4 regions of the Ruegeria sp. CL3 genome follow, and region 1 is predicted to be linked to each of the others. Evidence: riboswitches for the same ligand, from Rfam matches in the RefSeq annotation. Region 1 holds a riboswitch; each other region holds the start of a gene.
The links. Region 1 has a riboswitch for cobalamin ahead of ACR0NO_RS16150 (DUF1636 family protein). Riboswitches for the same ligand answer to the same signal wherever they lie in the genome.
Positions count from the first base shown of each region.

Region 2: linked by a shared signal. The riboswitch ahead of ACR0NO_RS04110 (aromatic ring-hydroxylating oxygenase subunit alpha) and the one ahead of ACR0NO_RS16150 (DUF1636 family protein) in region 1 are both predicted to bind cobalamin.
Region 3: linked by a shared signal. The riboswitch ahead of ACR0NO_RS07725 (DUF4198 domain-containing protein) and the one ahead of ACR0NO_RS16150 (DUF1636 family protein) in region 1 are both predicted to bind cobalamin.
Region 4: linked by a shared signal. The riboswitch ahead of nrdH (glutaredoxin-like protein NrdH) and the one ahead of ACR0NO_RS16150 (DUF1636 family protein) in region 1 are both predicted to bind cobalamin.

Region 1 covers NZ_JBQFPT010000010.1:180,044-184,058, reverse strand. Annotated here, with positions in the region: gene ACR0NO_RS16170 (carbohydrate kinase family protein) at 1-358, shown strand, start outside; gene ACR0NO_RS16165 (D-lyxose/D-mannose family sugar isomerase) at 377-1,042, shown strand; gene ACR0NO_RS16160 (hypothetical protein) at 1,164-1,385, shown strand; gene ACR0NO_RS16155 (hypothetical protein) at 1,382-1,870, shown strand; cobalamin riboswitch at 1,906-2,109, shown strand; gene ACR0NO_RS16150 (DUF1636 family protein) at 2,216-2,563, shown strand; gene ACR0NO_RS16145 (ABC transporter ATP-binding protein) at 2,560-3,336, shown strand; gene ACR0NO_RS16140 (ABC transporter substrate-binding protein) at 3,349-4,015, shown strand, end outside.
Region 2 covers NZ_JBQFPT010000002.1:357,550-361,564, forward strand. Annotated here, with positions in the region: gene ACR0NO_RS04105 (FAD-binding oxidoreductase) at 29-1,108, opposite strand; gene ACR0NO_RS04110 (aromatic ring-hydroxylating oxygenase subunit alpha) at 1,114-2,385, opposite strand; cobalamin riboswitch at 2,450-2,653, opposite strand; gene ACR0NO_RS04115 (GNAT family N-acetyltransferase) at 2,771-3,292, opposite strand; gene ACR0NO_RS04120 (type I glutamate--ammonia ligase) at 3,407-4,015, opposite strand, start outside.
Region 3 covers NZ_JBQFPT010000004.1:255,797-259,811, forward strand. Annotated here, with positions in the region: gene ACR0NO_RS07710 (enoyl-ACP reductase FabI) at 1-666, shown strand, start outside; gene ACR0NO_RS07715 (hypothetical protein) at 726-905, shown strand; gene ACR0NO_RS07720 (FKBP-type peptidyl-prolyl cis-trans isomerase) at 918-1,346, opposite strand; cobalamin riboswitch at 1,596-1,797, shown strand; gene ACR0NO_RS07725 (DUF4198 domain-containing protein) at 1,927-2,712, shown strand; gene cbiM (cobalt transporter CbiM) at 2,719-3,330, shown strand; gene ACR0NO_RS07735 (cobalt ABC transporter permease) at 3,327-3,905, shown strand; gene cbiQ (cobalt ECF transporter T component CbiQ) at 3,905-4,015, shown strand, end outside.
Region 4 covers NZ_JBQFPT010000002.1:189,994-194,008, forward strand. Annotated here, with positions in the region: gene ACR0NO_RS03255 (DEAD/DEAH box helicase) at 1-1,182, shown strand, start outside; cobalamin riboswitch at 1,271-1,462, shown strand; gene nrdH (glutaredoxin-like protein NrdH) at 1,548-1,769, shown strand; gene nrdI (class Ib ribonucleoside-diphosphate reductase assembly flavoprotein NrdI) at 1,785-2,198, shown strand; gene nrdE (class 1b ribonucleoside-diphosphate reductase subunit alpha) at 2,180-4,015, shown strand, end outside.

The DNA.
Region 1 (4,015 bases):
GGACTGGATCATCCCCGGCCCGGAAAACCACGATCAGAAAGTCCCTTTGCTGCTTCAAGCAGGCCCCTCCGCGGTCATCGTCACCCGTGGGAGTGAGGGCGCCTCGGGCTACCTGGCCAACGGTGCTGTGGTCTCAGTCCCTGTCAAACCGGTGCAAGTTGTTGATACGGTTGGCGCGGGTGACACGTTCAATGCAGGGGTTTTGGCGTCGCTGGAACGGGCTGGCCAACTGACAAAGTCCGGCTTGAAAGCACTGTCCCCGGATGCGCTACGCGACGCTTTGGCCTTGGGTGCAGAGGTGGCTTCAGTCACCGTCTCGCGCGCCGGAGCAAATCCGCCCTGGTCGCATGAATTATAGCCTTACGAAGAGTCCGAGATGAAACGATCCGAAATCAACCGTATCAAGACCGACGCCCAGGCATTCATCAGTTCATTTGGTGCCGTTCTGCCGCCTTTCGCAGATTGGACACCTGACCAGATGCGCAGCGCCGATGCCGACAGCATCCGTGCCCATGGGCTAGGTTGGGATATCACCGACTACGGTCAAGGCAAGTTCGATGAGCTTGGGTTGTTTCTGTTCACCCTGCGCAACGGTAACGTCAGCGATCTGAGCCGGGGACGCGGTATGCTCTATGCCGAAAAACTGCTGATCTCTCGCGACAAACAGCTATCGCCGATGCATCGCCATATCGTCAAAGCCGAGGACATCATCAACCGTGGGGGCGGCGATCTAGTTATGGAAATCTATGCGTCGGACCCCGATGGCGGTATCGACCGCGACAACGCGGTCACCGTTCCAAGCGATGCCTGCCCTGTCACCATACAGCCCGGAAAGCATCTGCGCCTGAAGCCAGGCCAGAGCGTGACCTTGATGCCCGGCATCTGGCACGCCTTCTGGGCGGAAGGTGGGGATTGCTTGATTGGCGAAGTCTCTACCGTGAATGACGACCGAACGGACAACGTATTCGAAGACCCGATCCCACGCTTTGCAACAATCGAAGAAGATGCAGCGCCGGATTTCCTGTTGGTTGCCGACTACTGACTTCATTGAGAATTTCGCGCTTGTACTTCCCGACTGTTTTTGTCAGTTAACAGCTGACCCAGTCAGATTTCGTTGGAATCATCGCCCGGTCCCATTTTTTGCGACCGAAAGATAACCTGACATGCGAAAATCCCTCGCAGATCTGTTGGCCATGGACGCCGTTGCCAGCCGCCATGGCTGCGCATTGAAACCAAAACTGAGGCAGGCGATCGAGGCTGATCTCAGCTTTTCCGTCCGCGCTGCATCACCGTTTCCTGAAACGCCGGTTGACCCAAACACCCTTCCGCAAAACGTCCACCCTTTGGTCGCACAAGCCCCCAAACCCAATAGGGAACGCGCATGAAACCCTCAGCATTTGACCACACATTGCCCCGCGTCGAATTTGACGGTTTCGAACGCGGTTTGCTGCCTGTCATGCGGCACTTCATCCTAAGCTTAACACAGCCGGAAACGCAGGCGTGGCAACATGCCTTCAAGGTCGCAACCGAACGCTGGGGGCGCGATCAGGGGCTGGTTCTGGCACATCTGGTCTTCAAAGTCGTCAAGGCCACGCTACACACCCGCCCTTTGGGTCTGGCCTTCAACGACCCGCTTTGTGTTGAAACACGGCACGAGCTAAAATGTGACGAAGGCGCCCTGCTGCGGATGCTGCACCACATGCGCCGCGACGAAACTCCGGCAGCGCGCGATGCCTTGAACGAATTGACCGGAGGCTACCCGGACACCCATCTGATACAGGCCGGTTTGACCCTGGCCAGCCAGTTCCCGACCGATGGTGTCGGACCGATCCGACCCGCCCGCAGGCCGACCCTGCGCGTGGTCCCATAGCGCGATTCCGGCGCTTGACAATAGGAGCTTGAGCAGACTAGCTGCTCTGGATGGTTCCCGACGGCCTGTGTCTGAGGGATGAAAATGGGAATACGGTGCGGCCCAAGGGCCAATGCCGTGACTGCCCCCGCAACTGTAAGCGGAGAGCGACGCCACAGAACCACTGGCCCTCAAGGTCGGGAAGGTTGGCCAAGCAACGACCCGCAAGTCAGGAGACCTGCCATCACAGATTAACCAGCCCGGGGCGGGGTGTCCCGGAAGGAGGCTCGATGGCACATCTGCGTGCTGATGCAACTCATGGCTTTTGCCTTCAATCGGCTTTTGTTCAAGTCGGCGATGCGTGCCATGGCTGATCATTTCGTCCTGATATGCGGCACCTGCAATGGGCCGATACCCGCGCGTGAGGCAAAAGAAGCGCTGGACGGCCAGCTGCCCGTGGGGTTCTCGACACGTCTGATCAACTGTATGGCCGGGTGCGACCGCCCGATGACGGTCGGGTTACAGGCCAAGGGCAAGGCGCAATACCTGTTCGGCGACATTCAATCCCCTGCCGATCTGAGCGCTTTGGCCGAGTTCGCCCATCAGTTCCGGGCTAGCGAGGATGGTTGGACCAGCGCCTCGACCCGTCCTTTGGCGCTCTACACCAAAACCCTGTCGCGCATGCCTTGCCTGCCACCGGAGGACACGGCATGAGCTTTCTGGTCGCTGAAAATCTGGAATACTACGCCCTGAACGGCGATGTTCTGCTGCGCGACACCTCGTTCACGCTTGAGGAAGGCGCGATATTGGCCGTTGCCGGCCCGAACGGGGCGGGCAAAACGACGCTGCTTAACCTCTTGTGTGGTGTCGCAAAATTGGCGCTAGGCGATGTGCGTATTCAGGGTCAAAGCCTGCGGAAACTGTCGTCGCTGGAGCGGGCCCGACGGATTGCCGTTGTCGGCCAGCAGGAAATACCCGACGGGCGGCTGCAACTGCGCGATTATGTGGCCCTTGGGCAAATCCCGATCAGGGCCGACAAATCCGCCGAAGCTCTTAAAACGGACCTGCAGCGCGTATTAGACACCACCGAACTGTCCCATCTGGCTGGCAAACAGATGGCAAAGCTGTCCGGCGGAGAGCGCCAGCGCGCTCATATCGCGCGGGCGTTGGCGCAGAACCCCTCGCTGCTGTTTCTGGATGAGCCGACCAACCATCTGGACCCGGATGCCAAGGGGCACATGCTGTCTCTGGTCGCCGAATTGGGCGTGACGGTTGTGATGATCGTCCACGATCTGGTCATGATCCCCGAATTCGCCAGCCACGTCGCCCTGATGAAGAACGCGCAACTGACGGCTTTCGGCCCGGTCGCCGAGGTTCTGACCCCAGACCGCGTGCGCGAGACTTTTGGTGTTGACTATTTGTGTTTCCAGCATGAAGGACGCGTGATCCCCGCGCTGGACATCCGAAAACGAAAGCTTTCATCTTAACAGGAGAGATTGATGAAACTGAAACTCTTGTCCGCTGCGGTCCTCAGCGCACTGGCGGGCGGCGCTGCTGCGCAAGAGATCACCGTCGACAATTGCGGTGAACCTCTGGTGTTCGATAGCAAGCCCGAGCGGATCGTGGTTCATGACATGAACATGACCGACATGGCCTTTGCACTGGGTCTTCAAGACAGCATCGTTGGCCTGACCGGGATCACCGGCTGGTACAAGACCAGCCCCGATTTCGACGCGCAGCGCGGTGACATCCCCGAACTCGCTCCGAAATACCCGACGGTCGAAAACCTCGTCGCGGTCGAACCCGACATGTTCTTCGCCGGTTGGTATTACGGCATGAAACCCGGCGGAGACGTTACCCCTGACACGCTGGAGCCCTTTGGCATCAAGACCATGGTGCTGACCGAAAGCTGCATTCACCTGAACAAAGACCGTCCCGAAGCCAGCATGGACCTGCTGTTTGACGACGTTCTGCGTCTGGGCACGGTCATGCATGTCGAGGACAAGGCGAACGCGCTGGTCTCGGGCTGGAAAGACCAACTGGCCGCGATCGAAGCCAAAACCGCCGATCTGGAAAAACCCCGCGTCTTCCTGCTGGACGGCCCGGCCGATGCGCCCTTTACCGCAGGCAAATATGCCATTCCCGACGCGATGATCGCAGCGGCTG
Region 2 (4,015 bases), on a different contig from region 1:
TCTGCAGTTTCAGCCTGAGACTTCCCGTTCACACCTCAACTTCGACCTTGCCGATCGGGTTTGAACAGCACGCCAGAATGTAGCCTGCTGCTATGTCATCCTCGGAGATACCGCCGTTGTGAACCATGTGAACCTCACCCGAGGTCTTTTTGATTTTGCAGGTGCCGCAAACGCCAAACGTACAGCCCGAGGCGATGTTCAATCCAACCGCACGTGCGGCGACCAGAACCGTATCTGTCTCGGCAACTTTGGCGGTGACACCCGAGGTCGTAAACACGATTTCGGCGGCACTGTCATCGTCCGGAACGATATCATCCAGATCGGGCTGATCCGCTTCGGTCTCAACCGGAGCTCCAAAGCTTTCCTGATTATAGTTGTCCATGTCAAAGCCAAGACCCGACAGAGCTTCACGGACAGCCTGCATAAACGGCTCCGGACCGCAGCAATAGACCTCACGATCCAGATAGTCTGGGGCCATCAGGCCCAGCATCAGCTGGTTAAACTGACCCTGGTAGCCGGTCCAGGGGCTGTAACGATCCGCTTCCTCCACAACAAACTTCAAATCCAAACCCGGCGTCCGACTTGCCATCTGCTCCAACCGTTGACGGAAGATGATCTCGGACGGACGTTTGGCGCAGTTGATGAAGACGACATCCAAATCGCGGCCTTCGTCCCACATGCAGGTCGTCATCGACATCATAGGCGTGATACCCGAACCCGCCGAGATGAACAGATACTTGGCGGCGGCGCTTTCAGCATTGGTGAACAGGCCCGCCGGGCCAATCGCCCGCATCCGCATACCTGGCTGCAGATTGTTCAGCATCCAGCGAGTGCCGATGCTGTCCGGTTGCGCCTTGGCCGTAATCGTGATGGACCGTGGACGCGATGGGGATGACGATATCGTATAGGTCCGATGCACAACGCCTCCCGGCTGCCCCGGCGCCGGAATCTCGAGCGTTAGGAACTGACCTGGATGGTAGGCAAACAAGGCTCCGGAAGGGGCGCGGAACGTAAAGCTGGCGGTGTTTGGCGTCTCGGGCACGACCGAGACGCATTCCAGCGTCTCGTCATCCTGCCAGACCGAGGCAACAGCGTTCAGATCTTTCATCTCCGTCACTCCGCCGCCATCGTGTCAGGTGCAAGGTGACGCGCCAGAGTGCTGCAATACCAATCGGTGAATTGCAGAACACCGGATTCCTGGACCCCCGAATACGGTCCCGGCACATAGGCAGGGCTGTTGATGCCCATTTGGTTGTCTTCCACCACGCGGCGATCTTCATCATTGGTGGCCATCCAGACCTCGGTCAGGCGCTTGACGTCATAGTCGACCCCTTCGACCGCATCTTTGTTGACCAGCCATTTCGTGGTGACTTCGGTTTCGGTCGGGCTGACCGGAGTGACTCGGAAGACAATCGAGTGATCGGCCAGGAAGTGGTTCCATGTGCTGGGATAGTGGAATTTCAGCAACGTCCCAGCATCGGCAAAGGGCGCGCGGCCCAGAAAGCGGCGCGCCGCAGATTTGCCGTCCAGAGTATAGCTTTCCGCCCCTTCCTTCAGCGGCATCCGCGCCAGTCGGTATTGCCCGTCATCATGCAGATAGAACTGCGACGGCATTCCCGCAGCCTCGCAACGGTCGAAGTGAGTTTGCATGAAGGCCGGGGTTTCACCCCCTTCGATACCGGTTACTGAGGGATCATCAGGGAAGGTCCGGCACAGCGAAGGGTGATTGCCACCGCAGTGATAGCACTCGCGGTTGTTTTCCCAAACCAGCTTCCAGTTACCCTTTTCGATGATTGTGCTTTCAAAGGCGACCTTGGCGTTGCTTAGATCATGCGGCTCCAGATAGGGCCGTGTTCTATTGGCGAAAGTGTCGAAATCGGGCGCTTCGTCCGCAAGACAGATATAGATCAGCCCGGCCAGTTCACGGCAGTGAACGGTTTTCAGCCCGTGTTGATTGGGGTCGAAATCAGGCCCCATATCACGCGCCCACAGCAATGAGCCGTCAAGCTCATAGGTCCACTGGTGATAGGGGCAGACCAGTTTGGGCGAGTTCCCCTTGGCCGCTTTGCAGATGATTGACCCGCGATGGCGGCAGGTATTGTGGAAGGCCCGGATCTGGTTGTCCGCGCCGCGCACGATGATCACGCGGTATGCGCCCACAGTGTAGGTCACATAGTCGCCTGTTTTCACCAGTTCACATGCCGGAATGGCAAATAGCCAGTCGCGGTAATGGATGGCCTCAAGATCGGCCTGAAAGACATCTGGATCGGTGTAGAACGCCTGCTCAAGGGCATAGGCCGGGTTTCGACGCGCCAACAGGCTTTGAACGTTGCTCACTTCTGGCTCTCCTGCCGCGCCCCGCGGCTTAGCTTGGGCAGATGACATAAGAGGCCAGGCCGGAGCCGTGCGAGGATCACGTCCGAAACTCGTGCCCCCACCGCCACCCGCGGTTTGACATATATGCAAGGCTGGTTTCCGGACTTGAAAGGGGCTTGCGCCCGGTTTCGACACCTTCCCGGGATCCTCGTCCCAGTGGTCACCTGTCGAACCTGACCTTCCTTACCGTTGCGGGGGCAGCGCCGGAATTGCACCGGCTTCCCAATTCTCTGCCGCCTGAGAATCAAACAGCAGCACCTCACATGCGCAACCTACTCGGGGATGGATTCGTGGCTGAAAGCCTTGCGACATTTCCAGAAACAAAACAGACATGGCCAGCAAAAATGGAGGCCTGAAACAGGGCTGTATTTTGAGGCAAGGATAAAAACAAAATTTACCCGTGTTGCGATGTGTCCCACAAATGCGCATGCATGAAGGGCGCAATCGAACGTGTCTTGCCCCCCAGCTTTTCAACCAATCTTGCAGTGAGCTCAAACACCATCCATGCCTCGGGGATCGTCAGAAGGTCAGGATATGGCGTCTCTTTGTCGGTCGGCACAAACCCGAATAAGGGATAGAATGTCGGCACGCCCAACACGAAGACAGCGTCTGTTCCAATGGACCTCAAGTGGTTGATGCTGGTCTCCATCATCTCTCTGCCAACACCTAGGCCTTGATGCTCGGGCGAGACACCGCAGGGCGCCAGAAGATAGCATTTAACGTCCGGGTGATCCTGGAAGACAAACGGGGTGAACATGACATTGCCCGCGATCTGCCCCTCACGCCTTACGCTGATTGAAATCGTTTCCGGATGCTCAAGGAGATCTTCGGCGAGTTGAGCGATTTCTTCACCTTCTGCTTCGCCAAAAGCCAGCCTATGCACATTCAAGATGGCATCGGTTTCTGAACGGTTCATGATCCATCCCTATCCTGAGCTAAACAGCCTGCGCCGCGTCATACTGCGCGAGATTGCCCGACCGACGCTCCAGAGGTTGCATTCGACGAGCTTCCGCAAGACCAGCCGCTCAGGTCAATATGTTTCTTCGTACAATCGGCAGCGTGCGTCTGTGTCCAGATGTGCGGTTGTCGCGATCTCGGATTGTTTGTGGGCTTGGTATAGCTCGGCGAAGCCTTCGGGGAACCAGCCGGTCACAACCGGGTTGGAAACGAACCGGTCGAGCGCATCTTCCAAAGTCTGAGGCAAGCGCACCAGCCCCCTTTGGTTCAGTTCTTCGACGTCCAACAGCGAAAGATCTTCCTCGGTTGGAATGGGCGCGGGTAGCCCATCTTCGATCCCTTGTGTCCCAGCCATGACAACCGCCGCAAGTGCCAGATGAGGCGAAGCTGCAGCATCCGCCGCACGGTATTCGATGTTGAACTGCCCCGCGATCGAGGCGGGGTCTTTTGCAGTTACAGGACAAATCCGCAAGGAAGCCTCGCGATCGCGGAAACCCAGATTGTTGAAAGCAGCAGACCAACGATGCGGTGTCAGGCGTTCATACGAGATCACCGAAGGCGCTGTCAGAGCCAGGATCGCATCCAGATATTTCAGAACTCCGGCGGCAAAGGCACTCGTCAGATCCGACATGCCGCAGGGGCCGTCTTCGGCGTAGGTCAGCGGCGCGCCCTGATCATCCAC
Region 3 (4,015 bases), on a different contig from region 1:
GATGCGTTCGGAAAGCGTCTGCAGCCATTGGCAGAAAGCCTTGGCAGCGATTTCATGGTGGATGCAGATGTCACCGATGACGCCTCGCTGGACCGCGCTTTTGGCGAGTTGGGCGAACGCTGGCCCACCATCGACTTTGTCGTCCACGCAATCGCCTATTCGGACAAGAACGAGCTGACAGGCCGGTTTCTGAACACAACAAGGGCCAATTTCAAGCACTCGATGGATGTGTCAGCCTACTCGTTCATCGAGGTCGCCCGCCGCGCCTATCCGCTGATGAAGGACAATGGTGGCTCACTGCTGACGCTGACCTACCAGGGCTCGAATCGTGTGGTTCCGAACTACAACGTCATGGGCGTTGCCAAGGCCGCGCTGGAATCGGCGACCCGCTATCTGGCCAACGACCTCGGCCCCGAGGGCATCCGCGTGAACGCAATCTCGCCCGGTCCGATGAAAACCCTGGCCGGGGCTGCAATTGGCGGAGCGCGCAAGACCTACAAGTTCTGCGACCAAAATGCGCCGATGCGCTCGAACGCTACGCTGGAGGCCGTTGGCGGCACAGCGGTTTACCTGACCTCGGACGCGGGGGCCTGCACCTCGGGTGAGATCATCCGGGTGGATGGCGGTTTCCACGTGCTTGGAATGCCACAGCCGGATTTCATGTGACCATATCTTTCCCTGACGCCGCCAAGATTTGACCATCTTTCGGCGTCAGGGATATGGGCATGAGCAAAACCGACCAGATTCTTGCCAGCAATGCGCGTGGCACCCAGACAAAACGGAAGACGGGGTTCCTAAGCCCCCGCGCCCGTGTTCTGCTTTTGACGCTGACCACATTGCTGGTGTTGTTCGTATTCTTCACGCAACCGCAGGTCCGCGCAGCGCTTGACGGGCTTTGGGGCTAAAACCCCAAGCTTTTAGTTCACCGAGACAACCTCGATATCGAAAATCAAATCCTGCCCGGCCAGCGGGTGATTGGCGTCCAGCGTCACCGTGGCCTCGTTCGCCTCGACAACCGTTACCGGCAGCGCCTGACCGTCCGGGGTCTGCATCTGCAGCTGGGTTCCCGGCTCTAGTGGGATGTCATCCGGAATACCCTCACGCGGGATATCCTGCCGCATCGCCGGGTTGATCGGGCCATAGGCGTCGACACAGGCAATCTCGACCCGCTTCTTGTCGCCGACAGCCAATCCTGGCATCGCGCTATCGAGACCCGGGATAATCTGGCCCGAACCGACAACGAACTCCAACGGATCGCGCCCGTCCGAGCTGTCAAAGACGGTCTCGTCCAGCAGCGTGCCGGTATAGTGGATGCGAACGGTGTCGCCTTGTTTGATCTCGGACATTGGGCCTCCGGGGCTTGTGGGGAATTGGGCGCCGAACACAAGCGCGCTACGCCGGAGTCTGACGCGGCGCAGGATGCATGCATCTGATTCTGATGTCCAGATTGCGGTGCAGGCATGCGCACCCTCTTGTCGTCGCTTACACGCGCGCCTTCAATACCAAGCGGGCAGAACAGGAACATCCGATCCTATCGACAAGATGTTATCGCTACAGTCTTAAATAGAGATTGACCGGTGATGGGAATCTCTGCCATCAGCGTCCTCATGTCCGGTTCCGGGTTCGCCCGGAGAAAAGGGAATGCGGTGCGGGGAATTCAAATCCACCCAATGCCGCAACTGCCCCCGCAACTGTAGGCGGAGAGCAGGGCTGACACGCCACTGGGTTCCACCCGGGAAGGCCAGCCCCATGCTTTGACCCGCAAGTCAGGAGACCTGCCGGACATGCACCCTCGGAAGGGGTGTGTCACCGATGCCGGGGTGTGCATTGGGCCGATACCCTCATTTTGGGTACGTGGTCCCGATCTCCCCGATGTCAAAAAAGAAAGCGTGCCGGGGTTGGCACGAAGGACGAAGGAAAGACCTTGTGAAGAAACTATTTTGCACGGCTGCGGCTGCGCTGGCGATTCCAGCGATGGCGCACGCACATTTTCTGCTGGAATACACCACCGACACGCTGATCGAGGCGCCGGGCGACGTGCCGGTCAAGCTGATCTTCTGGCACCCGTTTGAAAACGGCCATGTCATGGATCTGGAAAAGCCGCAGGAATTCTACGTGATCCACAATGGCGAAAAGACCGACCTGCTGGACACGCTGGAGCCCATCCGGTTTTCGAGCCCCGAAAACGAAGGCGCGGCCTTACAGGGATCTGTTCCGGTCAAGCGTTCGGGCGACTACGTGATGGTCACGGTGCCTCAGCCCTATTACGAAGAGGCCGAGGATATCTATATCCAACAGATCACGAAGGCGTTCCTGAACCGCAACGAACTGCCGACCGACTGGATGAACCCCGCGGGTCTGGCGACCGAGATCGTGCCTCTGAACAAGCCCTACAACATCATCGCAGGCTCGACCTTCACCGGTCAGGTTCTGGCAAATGGCGAACCGGTTGCCGGCGCTGAGATCGAGATCGAATACATGGCCGCCAAGCCCAGCTTTGACAGCCAAGCCTCGTCCGAGCCTACCGTTTCGCCGATGCCGGGTGGTGCTGTTGTCGCAATTTCTGACGCCAATGGCTATTTTTCCTTCGGTGTGCCGAAAGCTGGTTACTGGGGCTTTGCCGCCCTCGGTGCTGGTCCTGAAACCGAACATGAAGGCAAAGAGCTGAGCCAGGACGCGGTGATTTGGATCCGCGCCTGGGACATGGAGTAACCCCCGATGCACATCGTCGACGGAGCCCTGTCCAACCCGGTCGTCATCGGCGGAGCCGTTGCCGCCGCTGGTGGGGTCGCAATGGGCCTCAGGTCGCTGGATCTGGACCGCATCCCCACAGCAGGGGTGCTGGCGGCCAGTTTCTTCGTGGCCTCGCTGATCCATGTTCCGATCGGGCCGTCGTCGGTGCATCTGATCCTCAACGGTCTAGCCGGGCTTCTGCTCGGCTGGGCTGCCTTCCCGGCCTTGTTTGTGGGCCTGCTCCTTCAAGCCGTTTTCTTCGGCTTCGGCGGGCTGACGGTGCTGGGGATCAACGCGCTTAACATCGCTTTTCCGGCCGTTCTGGCGGGGCTGCTGTTCCGGCCTCTGATTGGGCGTGGTTCACCTGTTCATGGCGCGATCTGGGGCGGCATAGGCGGCGCCTTTGCCATTGCGGCCACGACCGTCATGGTGGGCATCTCACTGGCCCTGTCCGGGGACGAATTCCTCCCCGCCGCCAGGCTGGTCTTCTTTGCCCATATCCCCGTGATGATCATCGAGGCCGTCCTGACAGGTTTCGCCGTCCTGCTGGCGCGAAAGGTCAAACCCGAATTGTTTCTGACAAGGCCCGCCACATGAGACAGCTTGCCCTCATCCTGGCCCTATGCGCAGCCCCTCTGCCCGCGCTGGCCCACAAGGTGATTGCCGGGGTCTTTGCATCCGGCGATGCGATCGAAGGGGAAATTGGCTTCTCCAACGGCACCATGGCGACCGATACCGAGGTTGTCGTGACCGATCCAAACGGGGTCGAGCTGGGTCGAGCCACAACCGATGCAGACGGGTTCTTTATCTACACGCCCACCGCAGCCGTCGCCCATACTTTCTTTGCTGATCTTGGCGCCGGTCACGTGGCCGAGGTCACCATGCCCGCCGAGGACGTCGCCAAGATCATGGGCGTCGCCGTTCAGAACACGCCGTCAGCGCCGCCTACACCAACTCCCGCCTCAGAGGGCGTCACAGTGACCTCCCTCAGCGATGAGGAACGTCAGGCCATTGCGGCAGCCGTGCGTGACGAAATACGCCCCCTGCGCCGGGAAATCGCGGCCTATCGCGAACATAATGACCTCCAGACCATTCTAGGCGGCATCGGATACATCTTTGGCCTGTTTGGGCTGGGCTTCTACCTTGCGGCGCGGAGGAAACTGGCAGGCTGATGGCACACGTACTGGGACCACAGGAACGGACCCTGGCTGAGGCTGGCACGGTCGGCCAACAAGGGTTGATCGCAGCGCTTGACCCGCGCGTGCGCATCGTCATGTCTGTT
Region 4 (4,015 bases), on a different contig from region 1:
CTGCGCTTTTACGAGGCCCCCAACGCCATCATCTTCTGCAACACCCGCGCCATGGTCAGCCGCCTGACGGCGCGGCTGTCGAATCGTGGATTCTCGGTCGTAGCCCTGTCCGGAGAGCTGACGCAAAGCGAACGTTCGAACGCGCTGCAAGCCATGCGCGACGGACGCGCTCGCGTTTGTGTTGCGACCGATGTGGCCGCACGCGGCATCGACCTGCCGAACCTTGATCTGGTGATCCACGCGGAACTGCCGAACAGCCATGAAACGCTGCTGCACCGCTCGGGCCGAACCGGACGCGCCGGGCGCAAAGGCGTCAGCGCGCTGATCGTGCCGCCCGCATCGTTCAAAAAGGCGCAACGCCTGTTGAAATTCGCCAAGCTGACTGCCGATTGGGGGTCTGCGCCCTCAGCCGATGAGGTTCAGGCGCAGGACATGCAGCGGATGTTCAGCTCGGATGATTGGACCGTGGATGTGACCGAGGGCGAAAGTGCTCTGATTGATGATCTGGTCTCGCGCTTTTCACCGCAGCAACTGGCGGCGGCCTATCTGCGTCAATACGGGCGCAAACACTCCGCCCCGGAGGAGCTAAGCGACACGCCGGATGCAGCACCAAAGCCGAACGTCCCCTTTGGCCCAAGCGTGTGGTTTTCGCTGTCGGAGGGGCACAACGAAAACGCCTCGCCGCGCTATCTGCTGCCCATGTTGTGCAAGGCGGGCAAGATCACCAAAGACGATATCGGCGCGATCCGCATTGCCGACACCGAAAGCTATATCGAGATTCGCGAAAGCAGTGTCGAAGGTTTCCTGAAGGCCATCGGCCCCGAGATGACCGTCGAAGGCACCAAGACCCTCGTGCAACTAGACGCGCCGCCCGCCTTTTCCGGTGGTGGCCGCAAAGGTCTCAAGCGCGACTTCAAGGGCAAGAAGCGCCCCGAACGTGCTGAACGTCCGGCCCGCGCGGCTGAGCCCCAGCCCGCAAAACCGCGCCGGAAATCGGCCGAGAAACCCAAACCCGAAACGCGGCCCAAACGGGATGAGGCCCCCTCGGGCGATCAGCACAAGAAGCCCGCGCGCCGTCCGAAAGGCCCGCCTCCGCCCAAAGGCAAGCCAAGCAGCAAGAAAAACCGCGCACGTGCGGCTGCGATGAAGGGTGGCAACGCAGTGCCCAAGCGGAAAAAGTAAACCGCCTTAGCGCCCGCGGCAGGTTGTGCAAGCGAAGAAATTTTTGTTCTTCGCTACACCATATATTGACAACACGCCACCACCAACCCCAATATGGTGTTGCTTCGGTTCTTTCGATTCCTGTTGAAAGCTAAGAGGGAAACCGGTGAAAAACCGGCGCTGCCCCCGCAACTGTAAGCGGATAGTTCGGCTGAATACGCCACTGAAAGCGAGCTTTTGGGAAGGCCAGTCCGAACATCAATCCGCGAGCCAGGAGACCTGCCGTAAGCAAAGAAAGAAAACCGCGAACGGAGGGTTCGGGGGCGTGTTCAGGGTTCATTTTGCCCGCAGCGTCCTCGGCATTCATTAAAAGGACAGAGGACGACATGAGCATTACCGTATATTCCAAACCCGCATGCGTACAATGCACCGCCACCACCCGCGCGCTGGATGCAAAAGGCATCACCTATGACGTCATCGATCTGACCCAGGACGACAGCGCCATGACCCATGTGACCGAGCTGGGCTATCGTCAGGCCCCTGTCGTTGTGGCAGGCAGTGATCACTGGTCGGGTTTCCGCCCGGACATGATCGCCCAACTGGCCTGACCCATGACCACGCCGATCCCGGCGCTGGTCTATTTCTCATCGAAATCCGGAAACACCCACCGCTTTGTCTCGCGGCTGGGCCTCACCTCTTTCCGCATTCCGAATGGAATGGACCCGCTGCCTGACCCCGGACACTCCTACGTGCTGATCAGCCCCACCTATGCCGATGGCGAAGGGCGCGGGGCGGTTCCGAAACAGGTGATCCGGTTTCTGAACGACCCGGACAGACGCGCCGGGATCGTTGGAGTGATCGGCACAGGAAACCGCAATTTCGGTGCGACCTACGCTTTGGCCGGTCGCATCATCGCCCAGAAATGCAACGTACCGCTGCTCTATACGTTTGAGCTGGCCGGAACAGAGACCGACATCGCCCGCGTCCGCGCCGGGCTGGAAAAACTAGGGAGAAACCTATGCTCGACAGCAGCGTAAACGAGCAGGACTACCACGCGTTGAACGCGATGCTGAACCTCTACGATGGTGAGGGGAAGATCCGGTTCGATGCCGATCGTATGGCCGCGCGGCAGTATTTCCTGCAGCACGTGAACCAGAACACCGTGTTCTTCCACTCGCTGGACGAAAAGCTCGGGTATCTGGTTTCCGAGGGCTACTACGAAGAGGCCGTTCTGGACCAGTATTCCAAGAACTTCATGCGGAAGATCTGGGATGCGGCCTATGCCAAGAAGTTCCGGTTCCCGACCTTTCTGGGCGCGTTCAAATATTACACCTCTTATACGCTGAAAACCCGTGACGGGCAGCGGTTCCTGGAACGTTATGAGGACCGCGTCGTCATGACCGCACTGGCGCTGGCACGCGGTGATGAGGCGCTGGCCCTGTCTTTCATGGAGGAAATCCTCGACGGTCGCTTCCAGCCCGCCACGCCCACCTTCCTGAACGCCGGGAAAGCCTCACGCGGGGAGTTGATCTCGTGCTTCCTGCTTCGGCTTGAGGACAATATGGAGAGCATCGGGCGCGGCATCAACTCGGCCCTGCAACTGTCCAAGCGCGGTGGTGGTGTGGCGCTGCTGCTGACCAATATCCGCGAGCACGGCGCACCGATCAAAGGGATCGAGAACCAGTCCTCGGGCGTGATCCCGGTGATGAAACTGCTAGAGGACAGCTTCTCTTACGCCAACCAGCTGGGTGCGCGGCAAGGCGCAGGTGCGGTGTATCTGAACGCACACCACCCGGACATCATGCGCTTTCTCGACACCAAGCGCGAAAACGCGGATGAGAAAATCCGTATCAAAACGCTGAGCCTTGGCGTGGTGATCCCTGACATCACTTTCGAGCTGGCGAAGAAAAACGCGGATATGTACCTGTTCTCGCCTCATGACGTAGAAAAGGTCTATGGCGTGCCGTTCTCGGAAATCTCGGTGACGGAGAAGTATCACGAGATGGTCGATGACAAGCGAATCCGCAAATCCAAGGTCAATGCGCGTGAGTTCTTCCAGACCGTTGCAGAGATTCAGTTCGAATCCGGTTACCCCTACGTGATGTTCGAAGACACGGTGAACCGGATGAACCCCATTGCGGGCCGGATCAACATGTCGAACCTGTGTTCCGAGATTTTGCAGGTCAATGAAGCGTCTGAGTTCAACGATGACCTCAGCTATTCCCATCTGGGCACGGATATCTCCTGCAACCTCGGCTCGCTGAACATTGCCAAGACGATGGATAGCAGCGATCTGGGTCGTACTGTCGGCGCTGCGATCCGCGCGCTGACGGCGGTGTCCGAGATGTCGGCAATCGACTCGGTCCCATCGGTGCGTCGGGGCAATGATGAGAGCCACGCAATTGGTCTGGGACAGATGAACCTGCACGGCTTCCTCGCCCGCGAGCACATCCACTATGGCTCGCCTGAGGGGGTCGAGTTCACATCCGTGTATTTCGCGGCCATAGCCTATCACGCGATCCGCACCTCCTGCGAACTGGCGCAGGAACGCAAGGCGTCGTTTAAGGGGTTCGAGACCTCCGACTACGCCTCGGGCACATTCTTCGACAAATATACCACCCGTGACTGGCTTCCCGAAAGCGATCGGGTGAAGGCTCTGTTCGACGGCGTGACCCTACCCACAAGCGACGACTGGGCAGAGTTGAAGGCCGATGTGATGAAACACGGCCTCTATAACCGCAACCTTCAGGCGGTGCCGCCCACCGGATCGATCAGCTATATCAACAACTCGACTTCTTCGATTCACCCCATCGTTTCGAAGATCGAAATCCGTAAAGAGGGCAAGATCGGTCGC